DNA from 2 places in the Rhizobium sp. 25PS6 genome. Region 2 is predicted to be linked to the other one. Evidence: predicted binding sites of a transcription regulator. Region 2 holds the regulator's gene; the other holds the start of a gene.
What was found. The regulator PhoB, encoded in region 2, activates phosphate uptake and scavenging genes when phosphate is short. The targets are predictions, from matches to a motif close to TGTCATNNANCTGTCAT.
Positions count from the first base shown of each region.

Region 1: a site for PhoB is predicted at 2,997-3,013, ahead of ugpB (sn-glycerol-3-phosphate ABC transporter substrate-binding protein UgpB). Genes of this name have one in related genera too.

Region 1 is NZ_JAWDIV010000001.1:495,217-500,513, reverse strand. It holds gene ugpE (sn-glycerol-3-phosphate ABC transporter permease UgpE) at 1-616, opposite strand, end outside; gene ugpA (sn-glycerol-3-phosphate ABC transporter permease UgpA) at 629-1,513, opposite strand; gene ugpB (sn-glycerol-3-phosphate ABC transporter substrate-binding protein UgpB) at 1,579-2,901, opposite strand; partial or broken gene RWK44_RS02225 (nuclease PIN) at 3,157-3,259, shown strand; partial or broken gene RWK44_RS02220 (anion permease) at 3,254-3,678, shown strand; gene RWK44_RS02215 (sugar kinase) at 3,675-4,649, opposite strand; gene RWK44_RS02210 (carbohydrate ABC transporter permease) at 4,668-5,297, opposite strand, start outside.
Region 2 is NZ_JAWDIV010000006.1:49,014-63,169, forward strand. It holds gene pstC (phosphate ABC transporter permease subunit PstC) at 1-564, shown strand, start outside; gene pstA (phosphate ABC transporter permease PstA) at 561-1,883, shown strand; gene pstB (phosphate ABC transporter ATP-binding protein PstB) at 1,899-2,714, shown strand; gene phoU (phosphate signaling complex protein PhoU) at 2,759-3,472, shown strand; gene phoB (phosphate regulon transcriptional regulator PhoB) at 3,620-4,303, shown strand; gene RWK44_RS10495 (GcrA family cell cycle regulator) at 4,576-5,109, opposite strand; gene RWK44_RS10500 (aspartate aminotransferase family protein) at 5,530-6,729, shown strand; gene argF (ornithine carbamoyltransferase) at 6,777-7,691, shown strand; gene RWK44_RS10510 (Hsp33 family molecular chaperone) at 7,781-8,773, shown strand; gene RWK44_RS10515 (hypothetical protein) at 8,906-9,493, shown strand; gene apaG (Co2+/Mg2+ efflux protein ApaG) at 9,574-9,966, opposite strand; gene RWK44_RS10525 (O-succinylhomoserine sulfhydrylase) at 10,208-11,392, opposite strand; SAM riboswitch at 11,435-11,513, opposite strand; gene RWK44_RS10530 (2'-deoxycytidine 5'-triphosphate deaminase) at 11,587-12,681, shown strand; tRNA gene RWK44_RS10535 (tRNA-Gly) at 12,741-12,814, shown strand; gene RWK44_RS10540 (hypothetical protein) at 12,842-13,120, opposite strand; gene RWK44_RS10545 (VOC family protein) at 13,550-13,930, shown strand; gene RWK44_RS10550 (methyl-accepting chemotaxis protein) at 14,095-14,156, opposite strand, start outside.

The sequences.
Region 1 (5,297 bases), on a different contig from region 2:
TGAAGAGCGCCGCGATATTGGTGATCGACAGCGGCAGCAGGATATCCCGGAAGAACTTCATCGGCCCTGCCCCATCGACACGGGCAGCCTCCATCAGTTCGTCAGGGACTGTCAGAAAGAACTGACGAAACAGGAAGGTTGCGGTTGCCGAGGCGATCAGCGGAATGATGAGGCCGCCGTAATTGTTCAGCATTCCAAGGTCGGCGACGACCTTGTAGGTCGGCACGATGCGCACCTCCACCGGCAGCATCAGCGTGATGAAGATCATCCAGAATGCCAAGGTCCGGAACGGAAACCGGAAATAGACGATGGCAAAGGCCGAAAGGATCGAAATGACGATCTTCCCGACGGCGACGCCAACCGCCATGATCAGCGAGTTGATCATCATCGGCCCGATCGGTGGCGCCCCGGAGCTTGTCATCCCGGATGAGAGCATCGTCGAATAATTCTCGATGATGTGGCTACCTGGTGTCAGCGGTACGACACCTGACAAGAAGTCGTTTGGGCCGTGGCTCGATGCGATGAAAGCCACGTAGACCGGAAAGACCACGATCGTGACGCCAATGATGAGGACAAGGTGCGCCAGGAAATTTAGGAAGGGGCGATTTTCAACCATCCTTGGGATTCCTCAATATTGCACGCGGCGTTCGATGAAGCGGAATTGGACCGCGGTCAGAGCGATGACGATCACCATGAGAATGACCGACTGCGCCGCCGACGAACCCAAATTCAGTCCGATGAAGCCGTCGAAATAGACCTTGTAGACAAGGATTTCCGTCGCGCGCGCCGGTCCGCCTTGGGTGGTCGCATGAATGATGCCGAACGTATCGAACATCGCGTAAACGATATTGATGACGATCAGATAGAAGGTCGTCGGTGAGATCAGCGGGAAGACGATCGTCCAGAAACGCTTCATCGGCCCGGCTCCGTCGATCGCCCCGGCTTCCTGAAGCGAGCGCGGGACGGATTGCAGCGCAGCCAAGCAGAACAAGAAGTTATAGGAAATCTGTTTCCACGTCGCCGCGATCACGATCAGAACCATGGCATCATCGGGATTGATCAGATGGTTCCAGTTGATCCCCATCGCTCGCAACATATACGCGACGATACCGATCGACGGATTGAACATGAACCACCAAAGAATGCCGGCGATCGCGGGGGCGACGGCATAGGGCCAAATGAGCAAGGTCGAATAAATTCGAGAGGTGCGCAACACGCGCATTGCCGCTGCAGCCAGGAGCAGCGCAATCGACGTTGATAGGACCGTCACGAGAATGGCGAAGATGAGCGTGTGGCCAAAAGCATTGATGTAGATCGGATCGGCAAAGAGCCGGCGGTAGTTTTCGAACCAGACGAAGCTCGTTTTGAAACCGAAAGCGTCCTGGCGCAGGAAAGATTGCCAGAATGCAGTTGCCGCAGGCCAGAGGAAAAAGACCACCGTCACGAAAATTTGGGGAGCGATGAGCAGGTAAGGTAAAAGCTTGTTGGGAAATACGGTCCGTTTGGTTTGCATGGGCCCTCACACAGACGGATGGGAAACGGGGGCCGGTCTTTCACCAGCCCCCGTCGCGGAGCCCATTAGTTGGCGGACTGGAAATCGCGAAGCTGTTCGTTGCCTCGTACGACCACGGAATCAACTGCTTCCTTCGCCGCCTTCTTCCCGCCCAGCAAGGCCGCAAACTCATCGTCGATGATGCCACGCACCTGGACGTAGTTGCCGAACCGGATGCCCTTGGAATTGTCGGTGGGTGTCACCCGCGTCAGCTGTTTGATGCCGATATCTGCTCCGGGGTTCTTCTCGTAATAGCCCTGGTCCTGGCCCAGCTTATAGGCAGCCTCGGTTATCGGCAGGTAGCCCGAGAACTGATGCCAATCGGCTTGGACTTCCGGCTTTTGCAGGTAGGTGAAGAACTTCGCGACACCTTTGTATTCCTCTTCCGGGCGACCCTTCAGCGTCCAGAGCGTGGCGCCGCCGATAATCGAGTTGAGCGGCTGCGGAATAATGTCGTCATAGTAGGGAAGCGGCGCAAAACCGACCTTGAAAGCCTTTGCGTTGTTGATGACCCCCGCCCGACCGGCGGACGAATTCATGTACATCGCGCATTCCTGAGAATAGAACATCGGCGGAGCGTTATCGCCGCCGCCAGGCCCGCCGAATTTGAAGAGCCCCTCGTCCTGCCACTTCTTCAGATTGCCCCAATGGCGAACCGTCAGATCGTTGTTGAAGGTGAATTCCGCATCCAAGCCGCCAAAGCCGTTGGCCTTGGTGGAGTATGGCTTGTCGTGCAAGGCATTGAGGTTTTCGGTCTGGATCCAGGAGATCCAGGCGCTGGTAAAGCCGCATTTGGCAGCGCCGGACTTCATGATCGTCCGCGAGAAGGCTTCGACGTCCGCCCATGTTTTCGGCGGTGTTTCCGGATCGAGCCCCGCTTTTTGGAAGACATCCTTGTTGTAATACATGATCGGCGTCGAGGAATTGAACGGCAAGGACAAGACGTTGCCGCTGGTGTCCGAGTAGTAGCCGACGACCGGGGCAATGAATTTGCTCTGGTCCCAGGCCTCCCCCTCGTCCTTCATCAACTGGTAGACGGGATAGACCGCACCCTGTGCTGCCATCATCGTGCCGGTGCCGACTTCATAGACCTGGACGATTGCCGGCTGCTGGTTGGCACGAAACGCCGCGATCGCGCCGGTCAGCGTCTCGTCATAGGTGCCCTTGTAGACCGGCACGATCTCATAATCGGACTGGGACGCGTTGAACCCCTTGGCGATCTGTTCAAGCTTCGCGCCATTCTCGCCGCCCATTGCGTGCCACCACTGGATCTTCGTGGCGGCCATGGCTGGAACGGATAACGAAAGGCTGGTCAGTCCTGCGGACAGGAAAAAAGCGATCTTGTTCATCCTCACTCCCACTTGTTGTCGGTTCATAGCCTCCCGCTACGAACGTAAGCCGATCGTAACAGGCGAGTTTCACATTGCAAATATGAAATGTTCATATGAACATCTGATGACACCAAACCCGACGGTCATAAGGGCTGCTGGCTGGAAGTATGAGTTGAGTGGCCGATCGATTTGTGCACTGGCCCAGCTTTGGGAAACAGCTTTCACGGGCAGCGGCGTGCTTTGTGGCAGTTTGCGACACTCGATGGAGCGCAGATGCTGAACTGGTTCCGAAAACTGATGCCGCGGGAAGATCGCTTCTTCGATTTGTTCGCCCAAACACGCAAAGACCGTCGTCGGTGCGGCCGAAGCCCTCCAGTTTGTGTCCGCCCCGCCCTCTATTCTCTCGGCCATGGGGCAATGACGCTCAAAAGACGATGGGCATCATCGCCGATTTGCTATATTCGCAACGATATTGGCGGGTGATTTCCAGCTACCTCTCTTGGTCGTCCTTTCATGCCAAGTGCAATAGCACTCGGTACGCTTTTCGGCGGCTGGCGGATGGTCCACGCGATTGGATCGAAGATTACGCGTCTCAACCCAATGCAGGGCTTTTGTGCCGAAACAGGTGGAGCTCTGACATTGGTTGGCGCAACCTGGCTAGGCATCGCGGTTTCGACCACACACAGTCACCGCTGGGGCTTGGCGGGCAACATTGTTGTTGCCTGGGTTGTCACACTCCCCGTCGCTGCGATCACTTCAGCCTTAGGCCATTGGCTTTCGGACCTCTTCCATTAACGATCCCTCATCTTGGTTATCGGCACGTCCCAATCCCGCAGGCCATTGCAGACCTCAGCTCTGCTGGGCGCGCCGGTACGACCGCCGAATACCTTGCATTTGAGCGCCGCCGCCATGGATGCCCAGCGCATCGTCTCTTCGATCGGCAAGCCTTCGGCGACAGCCAGCGCGAAAGCGCCATGAAAGATATCGCCGGCTGCGAGCGTATCGACCGCCCTCACTTTCGGAGCGGCAAGATGGGCGATTTCGCCGGTTCGGTCATCGAACCAGAAGCAGCCATTTTCGCCCGCCGTGACGCTGATGAAAGCTTGCTCGAACTTTCGTTTCAGAAGGCCGACGACCTTCACCAGCTCCGCTGCACCCGCAAGGCGCTCGGCGGCCGGCTGCGAGAAGACGATGTGGCTGGCCGCCGGTGCGAGCATCTCAATCACGCCATCGCCTGCGACATCGCCATCGAGAATGGCCGGTTTGTCCGCCTCTCGGGCAGCCAACAGCGTCCGCAATGCAAGCTTCGGCCAACGGACGTCGACCAGCACCGCATCGAAAGAAGAAACGTCCTGTCTGGTGACCGGCTTGACCGTTTCATGCAAGCCCGCATCGTAGAAAGGCACGATCAAGCGCTCGCCCTGGTCGTCGACAAGGATGGTCGCGATGGCCGAGCGGGCGCCTTCCACACGCAGCATGCCGCTCGTGTCTATGCCGCTCTCGCTGAGATCGGCAATGATCCGTTCGCCGATGGCATCGTTGCCGACTGCGCCCCAGAGGCTGGCATCGCCGCACAGCCGGGCGACCGCAAAGGCAGCACTCGATGCCATGCCTTCGGCGATCTGCAGCATCTCATAGGGCAGAATTTTGCCCTGGCCGGTGGGCAGCGAGCGGACCCGAAACAGGGTATCCATAACCGCCGCGCCGACACACAAAACGCGGCGCACCGGACCGGGAGGTGCATCGAAGGCAGAAGACGTCGTCAAAACCGTTTTCTCACCCGCTTATTTGACGGCTCCGGCCGTCAGGCCCGCCACGATCTGCCGTTGCGCAAACACCGTCAATATCAGCACGGGCAAGGTGACGATCAACGCCGCCGCCGCCAGCGGACCCCAACTGACCTGCTCGAACGAGAGCATGTTGTAGACCGCAACCGGGAGCGTGCGCGTCTCGCGACTGGCGAGCACGATGCCGAAGACGAAGTTGTTCCACGAGAAGATGACCGACAGGATGAAGGCGACGACGATGCCCGGCCTGGCGATCGGCAAGGCGACCAGGCGGAAAACCTGCCAGGGCGTCGCGCCGTCGATGCTTGCAGCCTCCTCCAGCTCCATCGGCGTCGTCTCGAAATAACCGATCATGATCCACACGACGATCGGTACGGTGACGACGAGATGAATGATGATCTGCGGCATGAGCGTGCCGAGCAGGTTCAGCCACTGGAACAGCAGGAAGAGCGGTATCAGGAAGGAAAGGCCCGGCGTCATGCGCGCGATCATGATGACCATCGCGGACTTCTCCGCCTTCAGCCGCGCGATGCCATATCCGGCGGGCACGCCGATCAACAGCGCCAGAAGCGTGGCCGCACCCGTCACCAGCACCGAATTCCAGAGATAGAGGAAGAAGTTGTTCTC
Region 2 (14,156 bases):
ATCGTCTACGGCTTCTTCGCGCTCGTCACCGTCGGTCCGTTCCTGCGCGACTTTTCCGCCCAGGTCAGCGGCCTTCTGTCCGGCAACTACAGCAATTTCATTCAGGCGCAGAGCGTTCTGACGGCCGGTATCGTCATGGGCATCATGCTGATCCCCTACGTGTCCTCGCTGTCGGACGATATCATCACCGCCGTGCCGCGGTCACTGCGTGACGGTTCGCTCGGTCTTGGTGCCACACGCTCCGAAACCATCAAGAAGGTGGTCTTGCCCGCAGCCCTTCCCGGCATCGTCGGCGCATTGCTAATGACTGCCTCGCGCGCCGTTGGCGAAACCATGATCGTCGTGCTGGCCGCCGGTGTGGCCGCCCGCATCCAGATCAATCCCTTCGAGCCGATGACGACGGTGACGGTCAAGATCGTCAATCAGCTGACTGGCGACCTAGAGTTCACCTCGCCGCAGACGCTGGTTGCCTTTGCCCTTGGCATCACCCTGTTCTGCATCACGCTTTGCCTCAATATCTATGCGCTCTACATCGTGCGCAAATACCGGGAGCAGTACGAATGACGGATATTGTTTCTCCCACATCAGGCGCCACCGTTTCCAAGGCGCCAGCGCGCCGCGATATCGGCATCAAGCGCCGCTATGCCGCCGAGCGCCGGTTCCAGGCCTATGGCATCGCCGCCATCACCTTCGGTCTCGTCTTCCTCTTCATCCTGCTGTGGACGGTGATCGGCAAAGGCTACACCGCCTTCCAGCAGACGGCGATCACCCTGCCGATCGAATTCGTCGAGAAGACGATCGACCCCGACAATAAGCGTGCGACCGATCCCTCGGCGCTGATCGCCGCCAACTATCCGGTTCTCCTGCGTGACGCGATCGTCAAGCAGCTGAACATCAATGCCTCGAGCCGTCCCGACGTGCGCGATGCATCCGCCATGCTGTCGAAGAGCGCGCCGATCCAGCTGCGCGATATGGTGATGGCCGATCCGTCGATCATCGGCAAGACGGTCAATGTCACGGTTCTCGCCGACGCCAATGTCGACAGCGCCAACAAGGGCCAGATCGACCTCTCGGTCGATGAGAAGAACCGCAAGGTCAACGACAAGCAGATCGGCTGGATAAACGAGCTGAAGGCGAGCGGCGCTCTCCACAAGCAGTTCAACACCGGCCTTTTCGTCAACGGCAATTCCAGCCGTCCGGAGGCCGCAGGCCTCGGCGTCGCCCTGATCGGCTCGCTCTACCTGATGCTGATTGTGCTCGTGCTCGCTCTGCCGATCGGCGTCGCCGCCTCGATCTATCTCGAGGAGTTCGCGCCGAAGAACAAGCTGACGGACCTGATCGAGGTCAATATCAACAACCTCGCCGCGGTCCCTTCGATTGTCTACGGTCTGCTCGGTCTTTCCGTCTTCATCAACTTCATCGGCCTGCCGCGCTCGGCCTCGTTGGTCGGCGGCCTGGTGCTGACGCTGATGACCCTGCCGACGATCATCATCGCGACGCGTGCGGCACTGCGCGCCGTGCCGCCGTCGATCCGCGCCGCAGCACTCGGTCTTGGCGCCTCGAAGATGCAGATGGTGTTCCACCATGTGCTGCCGCTCGCCATGCCGGGCATCCTGACCGGCACGATCATCGGCCTGGCGCACGCGCTCGGCGAAACCGCGCCGCTGCTCCTGATCGGCATGGTCGCCTTCGTCGCCAACGCGCCGACGACACCGCTCGATCCCTCGACGGCTCTGCCCGTACAGGTCTATATGTGGGCCAACGAGGCAGAACGTGCCTTCGTTGAGCGTACTTCGGGTGCCATCATCGTCCTGCTCCTGTTCCTGATCGTCATGAACATGGGCGCCATCCTCTTGCGTCGTCGCTTCGAGCGCCGCTGGTAAACGGAGTTAAACATCATGAATATGCTGACGGAAGCTGCAGTTGAAAAGGCGCTGGATCAGAAGATGAGCAACGTCCCTTATAAGATGATCGGAAAGGATGTCTCGGTTTACTACGGCGAGAAGCGCGCGCTTTTCGATGTGAACCTGAACGTCCGCGAAAACACCGTAACCGCCCTGATCGGCCCGTCCGGCTGCGGCAAGTCGACCTTCCTGCGGTGCCTCAACCGCATGAACGACACGATCGACGGCTGCCGCGTCACCGGCAAGATCACGCTTGATACCGACGATGTCTATGATCCCGATATCGACGTCGTCGAACTTCGCGCCCGCGTCGGCATGGTCTTCCAGAAGCCGAACCCGTTCCCGAAGACGATCTATGAAAACGTCTCCTACGGCCCGCGCATCCATGGCCTTGCCAAGTCGAAGGCCGATCTCGACCAGATCGTCGAGACCAGCCTGCAGCGCGCCGGCCTCTGGAACGAGGTCAAGGATCGCGTGCATGAATCCGGCACCGGCCTGTCGGGCGGTCAGCAGCAGCGCCTCTGCATTGCGCGTGCCGTCGCCGTCAGCCCTGAAGTCATCCTGATGGACGAGCCCTGCTCGGCGCTCGACCCGATCGCCACCGCCAAGGTCGAGGAACTGATCCACGAGCTGCGCGAGAACTACACGATCGTCATCGTCACCCACTCTATGCAGCAGGCCGCGCGTGTCTCGCAGCGCACCGCCATGTTCCACCTCGGCAATCTCGTCGAGGAGAACGACACCGACAAGATGTTCACCAATCCCGACGATCCGCGCACCCAGGACTACATCATGGGTCGCTTCGGTTGATTTTGGCGACACCAAGCCTTCCCGTTATTCGAGGATAAAGCCCCATGGCATCGACACATATTTTTTCTGCCTACGATGATGATCTGAAGTTCCTGTCCAGGCGGATTTCCGAAATGGGCGGCCTGGCCGAGCAGATGGTCAGCGAAGCCGTCCGCGCCCTCGTCAACGGCGATACCGCGCTGGCGCAGAAGGTCATCTCCGACGATGTGATCTTGGATCACGCCGAACGCGAAATCGGCGACAAGGCGATCGTGACCATCGCCCGCCGTCAGCCGATGGCCTCGGACCTGCGTGAAATCATGGGTTCGATCCGCATCGCCGCCGATCTCGAACGCGTCGGCGACCTCGGCAAAAACACCGCCAAGCGCGTCATCGCCGTCCAAAGCACCGGCGTTCCCCGTAAGCTCGCCCGCGGCCTCGAGCATCTGTCCGAGCTGGCGCTCGTCCAGCTCAAGGAAGTGCTCGATGTCTACACCAATCGTTCAGCCGACAAGGCGAATGCGATCCGTGAACGCGACAACGAGATCGACGCGATGTACACCTCGCTGTTCCGCGAACTCCTGACCTATATGATGGAGGATCCACGTAACATCACTAGCTGCACGCATCTTCTCTTCTGCGCCAAGAACATCGAGCGCATCGGCGACCATGCCACCAACATCGCCGAGACGATCTTTTACATGACGACCGGCGCACAGCCGGAAGGCGATCGTCCGAAGGACGACAGCGCCAACACCGTCGGCGCGGTGACGGAATAACTGCCCGGGCCAGTCGCCGGACCAGTCAATTGCGTGCGCGCCCGTCCGGGGCGCGCAAAGAGGTCGCAGCCAATTTCTGAATTTGCGCAGGATGAATTGCTTAAATCACCCCTGATTTAAGGATGATGCGCGAGGAGACCGACACGCATGATCCCGAGAGTTGCAGTTGTTGAAGACGAGGAAGCCCTCAGCGTGCTTCTTCGCTACAATCTCGAAGCGGAAGGCTTCGAGGTCGATACCATCCTTCGTGGCGACGAAGCCGAGATGAGGCTTCAGGAGCGCACGCCCGATCTTCTCATCCTCGATTGGATGCTGCCTGGTGTTTCCGGCATCGAGCTCTGCCGGCGCCTGCGCATGCGGCCGGAAACCGAGCGACTGCCGATCATCATGCTGACGGCGCGCGGTGAGGAGAGCGAGCGTGTCCGCGGATTATCGACGGGTGCCGACGATTATGTCGTCAAGCCCTTCTCGACCCCGGAACTTGTTGCCCGCGTCAAGGCGATGCTGCGCCGCGCCCGTCCCGAGGTGCTGTCGACCGTGCTGAAATGCGGCGATATCGAGCTTGACCGCGAAACCCATCGCGTCCATCGCAAGAGCCGCGAAGTCCGCCTCGGCCCCACCGAATTCCGCCTGCTGGAATTCCTGATGTCGTCGCCGGGCCGGGTCTTCTCCCGCTCGCAGCTTCTCGATGGCGTCTGGGGCCACGATATCTATGTCGACGAGCGCACCGTCGACGTCCATGTCGGCCGCCTGCGCAAGGCGCTGAATTTTTCCAACATGCAGGACGTCATCCGCACAGTCCGCGGCGCCGGTTACTCGATGGAAGCCTGAGGGCTTCCGTTCTGAGCCTGCTGACAAAGCCCTGGCAAAACCTGCGACGTCATCCTCGGCCTTGTGCCGAGGATCTGCGTACGCCAAATTAAGCATCTGAAAATAAAGGATTTTTGGTAAAAGTAGTAGGGGTGGTCAGATGCTCGGCACAAGGCCGAGCATGACGGAGGACACCTTACCAGCAATCCGGATGCCCGAGCGCTCCCATCCACTCGCATAAAAAAACGGGCCTCTCGGCCCGTTTTCCACATTCTGGCGATGGTTGCCCGCGTTCAGCTGGCCCGCGCCGCTGCCCGGCGGCGTTCGTTGACCGGCTGGTAGGCGAGCTTCTGGTGATAGCCGCAATAAGGCGAATTGTCGGGGGATTCGCAGCCGCAGAAATGGAAGTCGTCCTTCAGCGGATCGCCGACCGGCCACTTGCAGGTGCGTTCGGTCAGTTCCGTCAGGCCGAGGCGGCGCGAAATCGGCACCACCACATTGCCTCTCGGCACGTATTCCATTTCCTCGATCGTTTCGATCTCGATCTCTTCCTTCAGCATCGTCGCGCCCTGCTGGCGGGTGACGGTGCGGGTCGTGATCCGGGAGGCGTAGTTCGGCGCGCGCGGCGCCGATGTGTTGCGCTTCGGCGTTCGCGCCGCAGTGTTGGTGCCGCCGGCCTTGGCACGGCCGGGAAGGCACAGTCGGTGCACCTTGCCGATGACCGCGTTTCTGCTGACCCCGCCAAGCTGCGCAGCAATCTGGCTGGCGCTCAGTCCTTCGGCCCAAAGCTTCTTGAGTTTCTCGACCCGCTCGTCTGTCCAGTTCATGCCCTGTCTCCACCTTTTGCGTTGGTGATGGCAGAATCCCTCACCGTTGTCCCGGGAGCTCCGAAACAAGAAACGCTTGATCAATTTTGGTGACTAGTTCCGCCGCATGCAGTCTAGTAATTGATCTTTAACCTAGTGTGAGGCTGACTCCGTGACAAGAGTCGCATGAATCCGGATGAATCGAATTCGTAGTTTTCCCCAACTTGCTGCCCCTGCGTGTCATTTCTGCAATAATGCCTGTTGATGACTGAAAATGCCGCTGTACACCCTTGCTGCATGCGCTAAGGGCGCCGTTTTGTTGACATTGCAGCGCGAAAAGGAAATAGTGCCACTCGCCGCCGCAAGGCGGCATTTTTGATTTTTCGGGCTTGGTTTCCTTAGCCGGAGTCATTGCCCGGCAACTTTGATGGAGATCGCGCCATGGCTGAAGCCGCGCCGCTTTATGACACCTATTCTCGTGCCCCGCTGCGGTTCGAGCGAGGCGAGGGCGTATGGCTGATCACCGAAAGTGGCGAGCGATATCTCGATTTCGGCGCCGGCGTCGCCGTCACGTCCGTCGGCCACAGCAATCCGCATGTGGTCGGTGCACTCAAGGAGCAGGCCGACAAGGTCTGGCACCTGTCGAACATCTATGAGATCCCCGGACAGGAGCGTCTGGCAAAACGCCTGACGGACGCCACCTTCGCCGATAAGGTGTTCTTCACCAATTCGGGTGCGGAGGCACTCGAATGCGCGATCAAGACGGCGCGCCGCTATCAGTTTTCCAAGGGCCATCCCGAGCGCTTCCATATCATCACCTTCGAAGGCGCCTTCCACGGACGGACGCTGGCGACGATCGCCGCCGGCGGCCAGGAGAAATATCTCGAAGGCTTCGGCCCCAAGGCGCCAGGTTTCGATCAGGTGGCTTTCGGCGACATCGAAGCGGTCCGCGCCGCGATCACCGAGGCGACGGCTGGCATCCTCATCGAGCCCGTGCAGGGCGAGGGCGGCGTCCGTCCCGCCACGCCTGAGTTCATGAAGGCGCTTCGCCAGCTCTGCGACGACAACGGCCTGCTGCTGATTCTCGACGAGGTCCAGACCGGCGTCGGCCGCACCGGCAAGCTCTTCGCCCATGAATGGTCGGGCATCACACCCGACATCATGGCGGTCGCCAAGGGCATCGGCGGCGGTTTCCCGCTCGGCGCCTGCCTTGCCACATCAGAGGCCGCCTCCGGCATGAAGGCCGGTACGCATGGCTCGACCTATGGCGGCAATCCGCTTGCCATGGCCGTCGGCAGCGCCGTGCTCGACATCATCCTTGCCGATGGCTTCCTCCAGCAGGTGCGCGACGTAGCACTCGTCTTCCGCCAGGGTCTCGCCTCGCTGAAGGATCGTTATCCCGATGTGATCGAAGACGTGCGCGGCGAGGGGCTTTTGCTCGGCATCAAGGCTGCCGTTCCCTCAGCCGAACTGCTGCAGGCGATCCGCGCCGCCCATCTGCTCGGCGTGCCCGCCGGCGACAACGTCATCCGCCTTCTTCCGCCGCTCGTGGTCACCGCCGAGGAAGCCCGCGAGGGCCTTGCCCGCGTCGAGCGCGCCGCCGAGAGCATCCGCGCTTCCAAGGTCAAGAAGACGGCTTGAAGAAATTGCCGCTTCGGGCGCAGCACAGGTACAGGTAAGTAGACGATATGAGCCCTAAACACTTCCTCGATCTTTCGGCGGTCACATCCGCCGATCTCAGAACGATCATGAACGATGCGCTCACCCGCAAGCAGGCCTTCAAGGCAGGCACGGGCGACAAGCCGCTCGCGGGCAAGATGCTGGCGATGATCTTCGAGAAGCCGTCGACGCGCACCCGCGTCTCCTTCGACGTCGGCATGCGCCAGCTCGGCGGCGAAACGCTCTTCCTGTCCGGCACCGAGATGCAGCTCGGCCGCGCCGAGACGATCGGCGACACCGCCAAGGTGCTGTCGCGCTATGTCGATGCGATCATGATCCGCACCACCGAGCATTCCAGGCTGCTGGAGCTTGCCCAGCATGCGACCGTGCCTGTGATCAATGCGCTGACGGATGACACCCATCCCTGCCAGATCATGGCCGATATCATGACCTTCGAAGAGCATCGCGGCCCGATCAAGGGCAAGACCATCGCCTGGACCGGCGACGGCAACAATGTGCTGCATTCGCTGGTCGAGGGTGCCGCGCGTTTCGGCTATCGCATGAACATGGCCGTGCCCCTTGGCTCGGAGCCAAAGGATCACTATCTGAACTGGGCCCGCAATGAGGGCGCCGAAATCATGCTTTGCCATGATGCCGACCGTGCGGTCGCCGGCGTCGATTGCGTGGTGACCGATACCTGGGTCTCCATGAATCAGGAACATCGGGCCCGGGGTCACAATGTCTTCCAGCCTTATCAGGTCAACGCGGCCTTGATGGCGAAAGCCGGCAATGATGCATTGTTCATGCATTGCCTGCCCGCCCATCGCGGTGAGGAAGTGACTGATGATGTGATCGACGGTCCGCAATCCGTAGTCTTCGATGAGGCGGAAAACCGTCTTCATGCGCAGAAGTCGATTCTTGCTTGGTGCCTGGGCGCGATCTGAACCATAATCGGACGTCGCGAGTCACAAACTCGCGACCGCGCGAGCGAAGGGCACGCTGGCCCATCGCTCGGAAACTAGGAGTGAAAGCCATGGCAGAAGCTGCAGCCGCCCTCGGCCAGTTCGATTTCGCCGGCGATGACCATGTCGTCCCTTTCCAGGTGGAGGGGCTGGATGTGCGCGGCCGCGCCGTCCAGCTCGGCCCTATGCTCGATGCGATCCTCGAGCGCCATCATTATCCCGCACCCGTTGCCCGGCTGCTTGCCGAAGTCGTCGTGCTGACGGTGCTGCTCGGCACCTCGCTGAAGTTCGACGGCAAGTTCACGGTGCAGACCAAGGGCGACGGCCCGGTCGATCTTCTCGTCGCCGATTTCTCGACGCCGGAAAACGTCCGCGCCTATGCCCGTTTCGATCAGGCGCTGCTCAACAAGGCGATCGAGTCAGGCGAAACCGAGCCGGAGCAACTGCTCGGCAAAGGCATTCTCGCCTTCACCATCGACCAGGGCAAGTTCAGCCAGCCCTACCAAGGCATTGTCGCGCTCGACGGCACTACGCTGGAAGAAATTGCCGGCGTCTATTTCCGCCAGTCGGAACAGATCCCGACGCGCGTCCGTCTTGCCGCGGCCGAGCTCTTCGATCGCGACGATGCCGGCAAGCCGCGCCATCGTTGGCGGGCTGGCGGCCTCGTCGCCCAGTTCCTGCCGGAAGCGCCGGAGCGCATGCGCCAGCCGGATCTGCACGGCGGCGACGGCGACACCGGCAGCCGCCCGCATGGCGAGGACGATGCCTGGCTCGAAGCCCGTTCGCTGGTCGAGACCATCGACGCCGATGAACTCACCGATCCGCTGGTCGGCACCGAGCGGCTGCTGTTCCGCCTGTTCCACGAGCGCGGCGTGCGCGTCTACGAACCGCGCGCGGTGTTCGACCGCTGCAGCTGCTCGCGGGACAAGATCAAGGGCGTGCTGAAGGGCTTTTCGGCCGAGGAGATCGAGGCCAGCCAGGAAAATGGCGAAATCGCAGTCACCTGCGAATTCTGCTCCACCACCTATCGCTTCGAGCCGACCGAGCTTCAGCCGGCCGAATAGGCTTGGTTAAGGACACGCACCGCGAACAATAAAAGATTAGCGATGATGCAGCACGGTGACTCGACTTTGCGTAGTCACTGTGCACCTATTCTGTTTCATTGGTTGTGGCCTAAGAAAGCGGATGGGGCATTGATGCGGCTTTTGTTTTTTGTACTCGCGCTCATAGCTGCGATGCCACGAATGAGTTTGGCTGATGACGGGACAGTCCCCTGGAAAGAGGTCGGGGGCTGGAGCGTGGCTGTCGACCCGACTTTAGACAATGGCTGTTTTGTTCTGACTTCCTTTGATGACGACACCATTTTTCGTCTTGGCTTCAATTTCCGCAAAAAGGACAACCCTCTTTACATTCTGCTCGGAAATCCAAATTGGAAATCCTTGGAGAAAGGTAAGCATTATCCCATCGAACTCTCGTTCGACCAGTCTAAACGGACGGCTGATGCGAGAGGTCTGGATCTCCCTGGCTTCAAATCATTATGGATTGATTTCAAGGATCCCGACTTGATTGAGGAATTCGCTGGTAAACTGAGTTTCCGCGCCAGCTTTAGAGGAAAGCAGATTGTTGCCCTCGGTTTGAAAGATTCCGCCAGGGCAGCGGATGAGTTGCTCGCCTGCCAAAAGGCGGTAAACGATGCGGTCGCAAAACATCCGGCCCCGCCACAATCAAAAGATCCGTTTGAAGCAAAGTCAGGCACCCAGGCGTCGGATCCTTTTGAGCTTTAGTAGATTGATGACTGGGCAACCCGAAGATCCACGGCCGCGCGTAGTCTTGCGGCAAGCATATCAACGTCGGCGCTACGCGCTCAATTGAGCACGCGCAGCAGCCCAGGCGAATCCAGCGAGAAAGCGGGGATGTCGACATCGAACATCTCGCCTTCGTCCGTTTCCATCTGGTAATGGCCGAACATCAACCCTGAGGGCGTGTCGAGCGGGCAGCCGGAGGAATATTCGTAGGTGTCGCCGGGGCTAAGGCGCGGTTGCTCGCCGACGACGCCGGGACCGGTCACCTCGTCCACCTGACCGTTCTGGTCGGTGATGTTCCAGTAACGATTGACCAGCCGAACGGCTATGCTCGAATTGTTGCTGATGACAATCCGGTAACCCCAGACATAGCGATCGTCTTCCGGATCGGATTGCTCCTCCAGATAGAACGGCTCGACGACTACTTCGATCTCTCTTGTGAGGGCGCGATACATGCCTTGCACCTTAGTCAAGATATGTTACCCGTATCTTATAAGAGGCCCTGTCCGTCAAGAAACGGAACAATTATCATCGCTGAAATGGCTGTGATCCGAAGGGTTTTCGATCGTTAAGCCTAATTGTCAGTGTTAATTCCGTTTCGGAACGCCGCGGAGGACGAACTTGTTCCCCGTCTCACCTTGGTGAGATCCGGCACGGCCGAACTCCAGGTCCGGCCGCCTTATCTCTGGATCTGGATCAGGCCGAGACCTTGGCAAGCGCCTTCGCGAAATCCTCGATCAGGTCGTCGGTATCCTCGATGCCGGCCGAAAGGCGGACCGTGCCCGGAGAAATGCCGAGTTCGACGCGGGCCTCTTCCGTCAGGTTCTTGTGCGTCGTCGTTGCCGGATGGGTGATCAGGCTCTTGCTGTCGCCGAGATTATTGGAGATCTTGATGATCTCGAGCGCGTTCTGCAGCGCGAAGGCCGCATCCTTGCCGCCCTTCATCTCGAAGGCGACCAGCGTCGAGCCGCCGGTCATCTGCTTGGCGATGATATCGGCCTGCGGGTGGTCCTTGCGGCCGGGATAGATCACCTTGGCGACCTTGCCCTGCTCGGCCAGGAAGTCGGCGATCTTTGCGGCATTTTCGGTCTGCTGGCGCACGCGCAGCGGCAGCGTCTCAATGCCCTTCAGCAAAGTCCAGGCGTTGAACGGCGACATCGCCGGGCCGGTATGGCGGAAATAGTCGTGCAGGTTCTCGTCGATCCATTCCTTGTCGGAAAGCACGACGCCGCCGAGGCAGCGGCCCTGGCCGTCAATATGCTTGGTGGCGGAATAGACGACGATATGGGCGCCGAGTTCCAAAGGTTTCTGGAAGAGCGGGGTGGCGAAGACGTTGTCGACGACGACCTTGGCGCCGATCTGGTTGGCGAGCTTGGCGACGCCTGCAATATCGATCACTTCGAGCGTCGGATTGGTCGGGCTTTCCAGGAAGAACACCTTGGTCTTCGGCGTGATCGCCTTTTCCCAGCTCGCCAGATCCCGGCCGTCGATCAGCGTGCAGTCGATGCCGTATTTCGGCGCCAGCGTCTCGACGACCCAGCGGCAGGAACCGAACAGAGCACGCGCAGCGACGATATGGTCGCCGGCCTTGAGCTGGCAGAGGATCGCCGCGGTGACGGCGGCCATGCCGGAAGCGGTGGCGCGGGCGTCTTCGGCGCCTTCGAGCATGCACATGCGCTTTTCGAACATGTCGTTGGTGGGGCTGCCGTAGCGGGCGTAGATGAAGCCCTCCGTCTCGCCCTTGAAGCGGGCTTCGGCCGCCTCCGACGTCTCGTAGACGAAGCCTTGGGTGAGATAGATTGCCTCGGACGTCTCGCCATATTGCGAACGCAGCGTGCCACCGTGGACGAGTTGGGTTGCCGGGCGCCAGGTCTTGCTCATGCCATCACCTTCACATAACAAAAAAACCGGTCGCAAAAGCAGACCGGTTTCAACCCGGTCTTTTTAGCCACTTGTTTAACGTGGCTGCAAGCCGACCGGCCAAATCACCACGGGATAATTCTGCAATACTGCTGTTAGCTGCTTGCGTCAATTCCCCGAGTTTGGTTTTGTCGGCGGCAAATGATGGATGAGGCATGATGGCTCGCGAAACGGGAATTCTGGCGGATCGCGCGATCTCCGCGCTGTTCGAAACGGGGCGTCTGATCTCCGAACGGGAGCTGGACCGCGACCAGATCCAGCCGGCAAGCCTTGACCTGCGCTTGGGCGGCAAGGCGTTTCGCGTGCGTGCCAGCTTCATGCCAGGCCCCTCGCATCTGGTGTCAGACAAGCTCGACCGGCTGAGCCTGCACGTGATCGACCTCTCCGAGGGGGCGGTGCTCGAAACCGGCTGCGTCTACATCGTGCCGCTGATGGAGAGCCTGGCGCTGCCGGCCGACATGTCGGCCTCGGCCAACCCGAAAAGCTCGACCGGGCGCCTGGATATCTTCACCCGCGTCATCACCGATTACGCCCAGGAATTCGACAAGATCCCATCAGGCTATTCCGGCCCGCTCTATCTCGAAATCAGCCCGCGCACCTTCCCGATCGTCGTGCGCCGCGGCTCGCGCCTGTCGCAGATCCGTTTCCGCGTTGGCCAGGCCCTGCTCGGCGAGCCGGAACTGTTGAAGCTGCATGAAAGCGAAACGCTGGTCGCCAGCAAGCTGCCGAATGTTTCGGGCGGCGGCATCGCGCTGTCGATCGACCTTGCCGGAGACAAGGACGGCCTGATCGGCTATCGCGGCAAACATCACACCGCCGTCGTCGATGTCGACAAGAAGGCCGAGCACGACCTCTTCGATTTCTGGGAACCGCTCCACAGCCGCGGCCGCAACGAGCTGATCCTCGATCCCGACGAGTTCTATATCCTCGTCTCGCGTGAGGCCGTGCACGTGCCGCCGGATTATGCCGCCGAGATGACCCCCTTCGATCCGCTGGTCGGCGAATTCCGCGTCCATTATGCCGGCTTCTTCGATCCGGGCTTCGGCCATGCGCCTGCCGGCGGACGCGGCAGCCGCGCCGTGCTCGAAGTGCGCAGCCACGAAGTGCCCTTCATCCTCGAAGACGGCCAGATCGTCGGCCGCCTCGTCTACGAACACATGCAGGAAAGGCCCGCAAGCCTCTACGGCTCCGGCCTCGGCTCGAACTACCAGGCCCAGGGCCTGAAACTCTCGAAGCACTTCCGCATCTGAGGCTTCCCGGCGGCCGCGACTTGACAGCGGCCCCCATCTGTTGGAAATCTCGCTTCATCGCGGGTGTAGCTCAATGGTAGAGCAGCAGCTTCCCAAGCTGAATACGAGGGTTCGATTCCCTTCACCCGCTCCAGCTCCCGCAAGCCATGCCGAGCAACCCTTAATCCCCAAAAAACCGGATCGGCTTATATTGCCGATGCGCGATGATCAGGCTTCGGTCGGGCTGGATGATGTAGGTTTCCTCCACTTGCCGGCCGTATTGGTCGATGAAATCATGCGGGAAGGCGGAGCCGGGCGGTGATTTGGTGAGCTTGGTGCGCGGCTGGCCACTATAGGTGATGCTGCCGGGGATGGGTTCGAGGCCCGGTCCGCTATAGCTGACGGTGCTGCATCCCGTCAGAACGAGCGTGCCGACGAGGCCGATGATTGCAGGTTTCATATCCATCCCTCCCAATGCCGCGAATAATATCACTCTATGCCTTGCCGGATAGGGCGCACGACACGAATGCCCATGCCGCGCGTCAATTCTTCGGGAAAGCGTCGCCGGGGGGACGACGTGATCGAGCGGCCGGCGGGGCGACATCCACCTATGGATATTAGGGTGAGAATCCCATTCCTCCAGTCGTGCACCGACGCATCCATTGCCGAAACCGGTGCCGTCTGCTAGATCGGCATCGTCGAAAAAGGCAGGATCGGTTGAGGTAAGCCCGATCCCTTCCGTTCGAGCGTCAAGCGCGCTCTCACGGAAGCTCTGCTCCGTGTCCTGGCACGAGAACCCGCGACGTGATCCGCATGAAGATGCGGGATCCCGGCGGCGTGCGGAGACGGCAAAAAGGCAGTCCCGGGATTTTTTCGAACGGAGACTGTCATGCGCCTGAACCATCTCGATTTCCACGTACCCGATATCGCTGCCACGGCGGATTTCTTCATCCGCCATTTCTGCCTGACGCTGAAGGATATGCGCGGCCAGAACGGCCTGGCGATCCTGGAAGACGATGCCGGCCTCGAAATCGTCCTCAGCCACGCAATCGCAAAATTCGGCACCGCCGATCAGGTGGAGATGGGGCGCCAGACCTATCACATCGGCTTCATCCTGCCTGCCAGGGCGGATGTCGATGCGGTCCATGCCGGGCTTGCTGCTGCCGGTGCTGATTTGTCCGGTCCGCCGGCCGCCATGCGCGGCGGCTGGCTGTTTTATTGTACGGCGCCCGGAAATATCCTCGTCGAGATCGGTTGGCGGCCGAGCTAGCGACACCCCAAAAGGAAAGTGCCGCCCTCTCGGTTCCCTCTTCTCCCCGAGGGGAGAAGGGGATATGCCGCGACCTCTCCATTTTTCGCCGACCCCTCGCAGGCCAGGGCGAGGGCAGGAAATCCGCGCGAACCGGACAGCCGTGCCTCGTGCCGAGGATCGGCTCAGAATTCCGTCCAGTCGGGATCCTGGCTTGACGGCTTGCTGCTGCCGGCGCCGAAGGCGT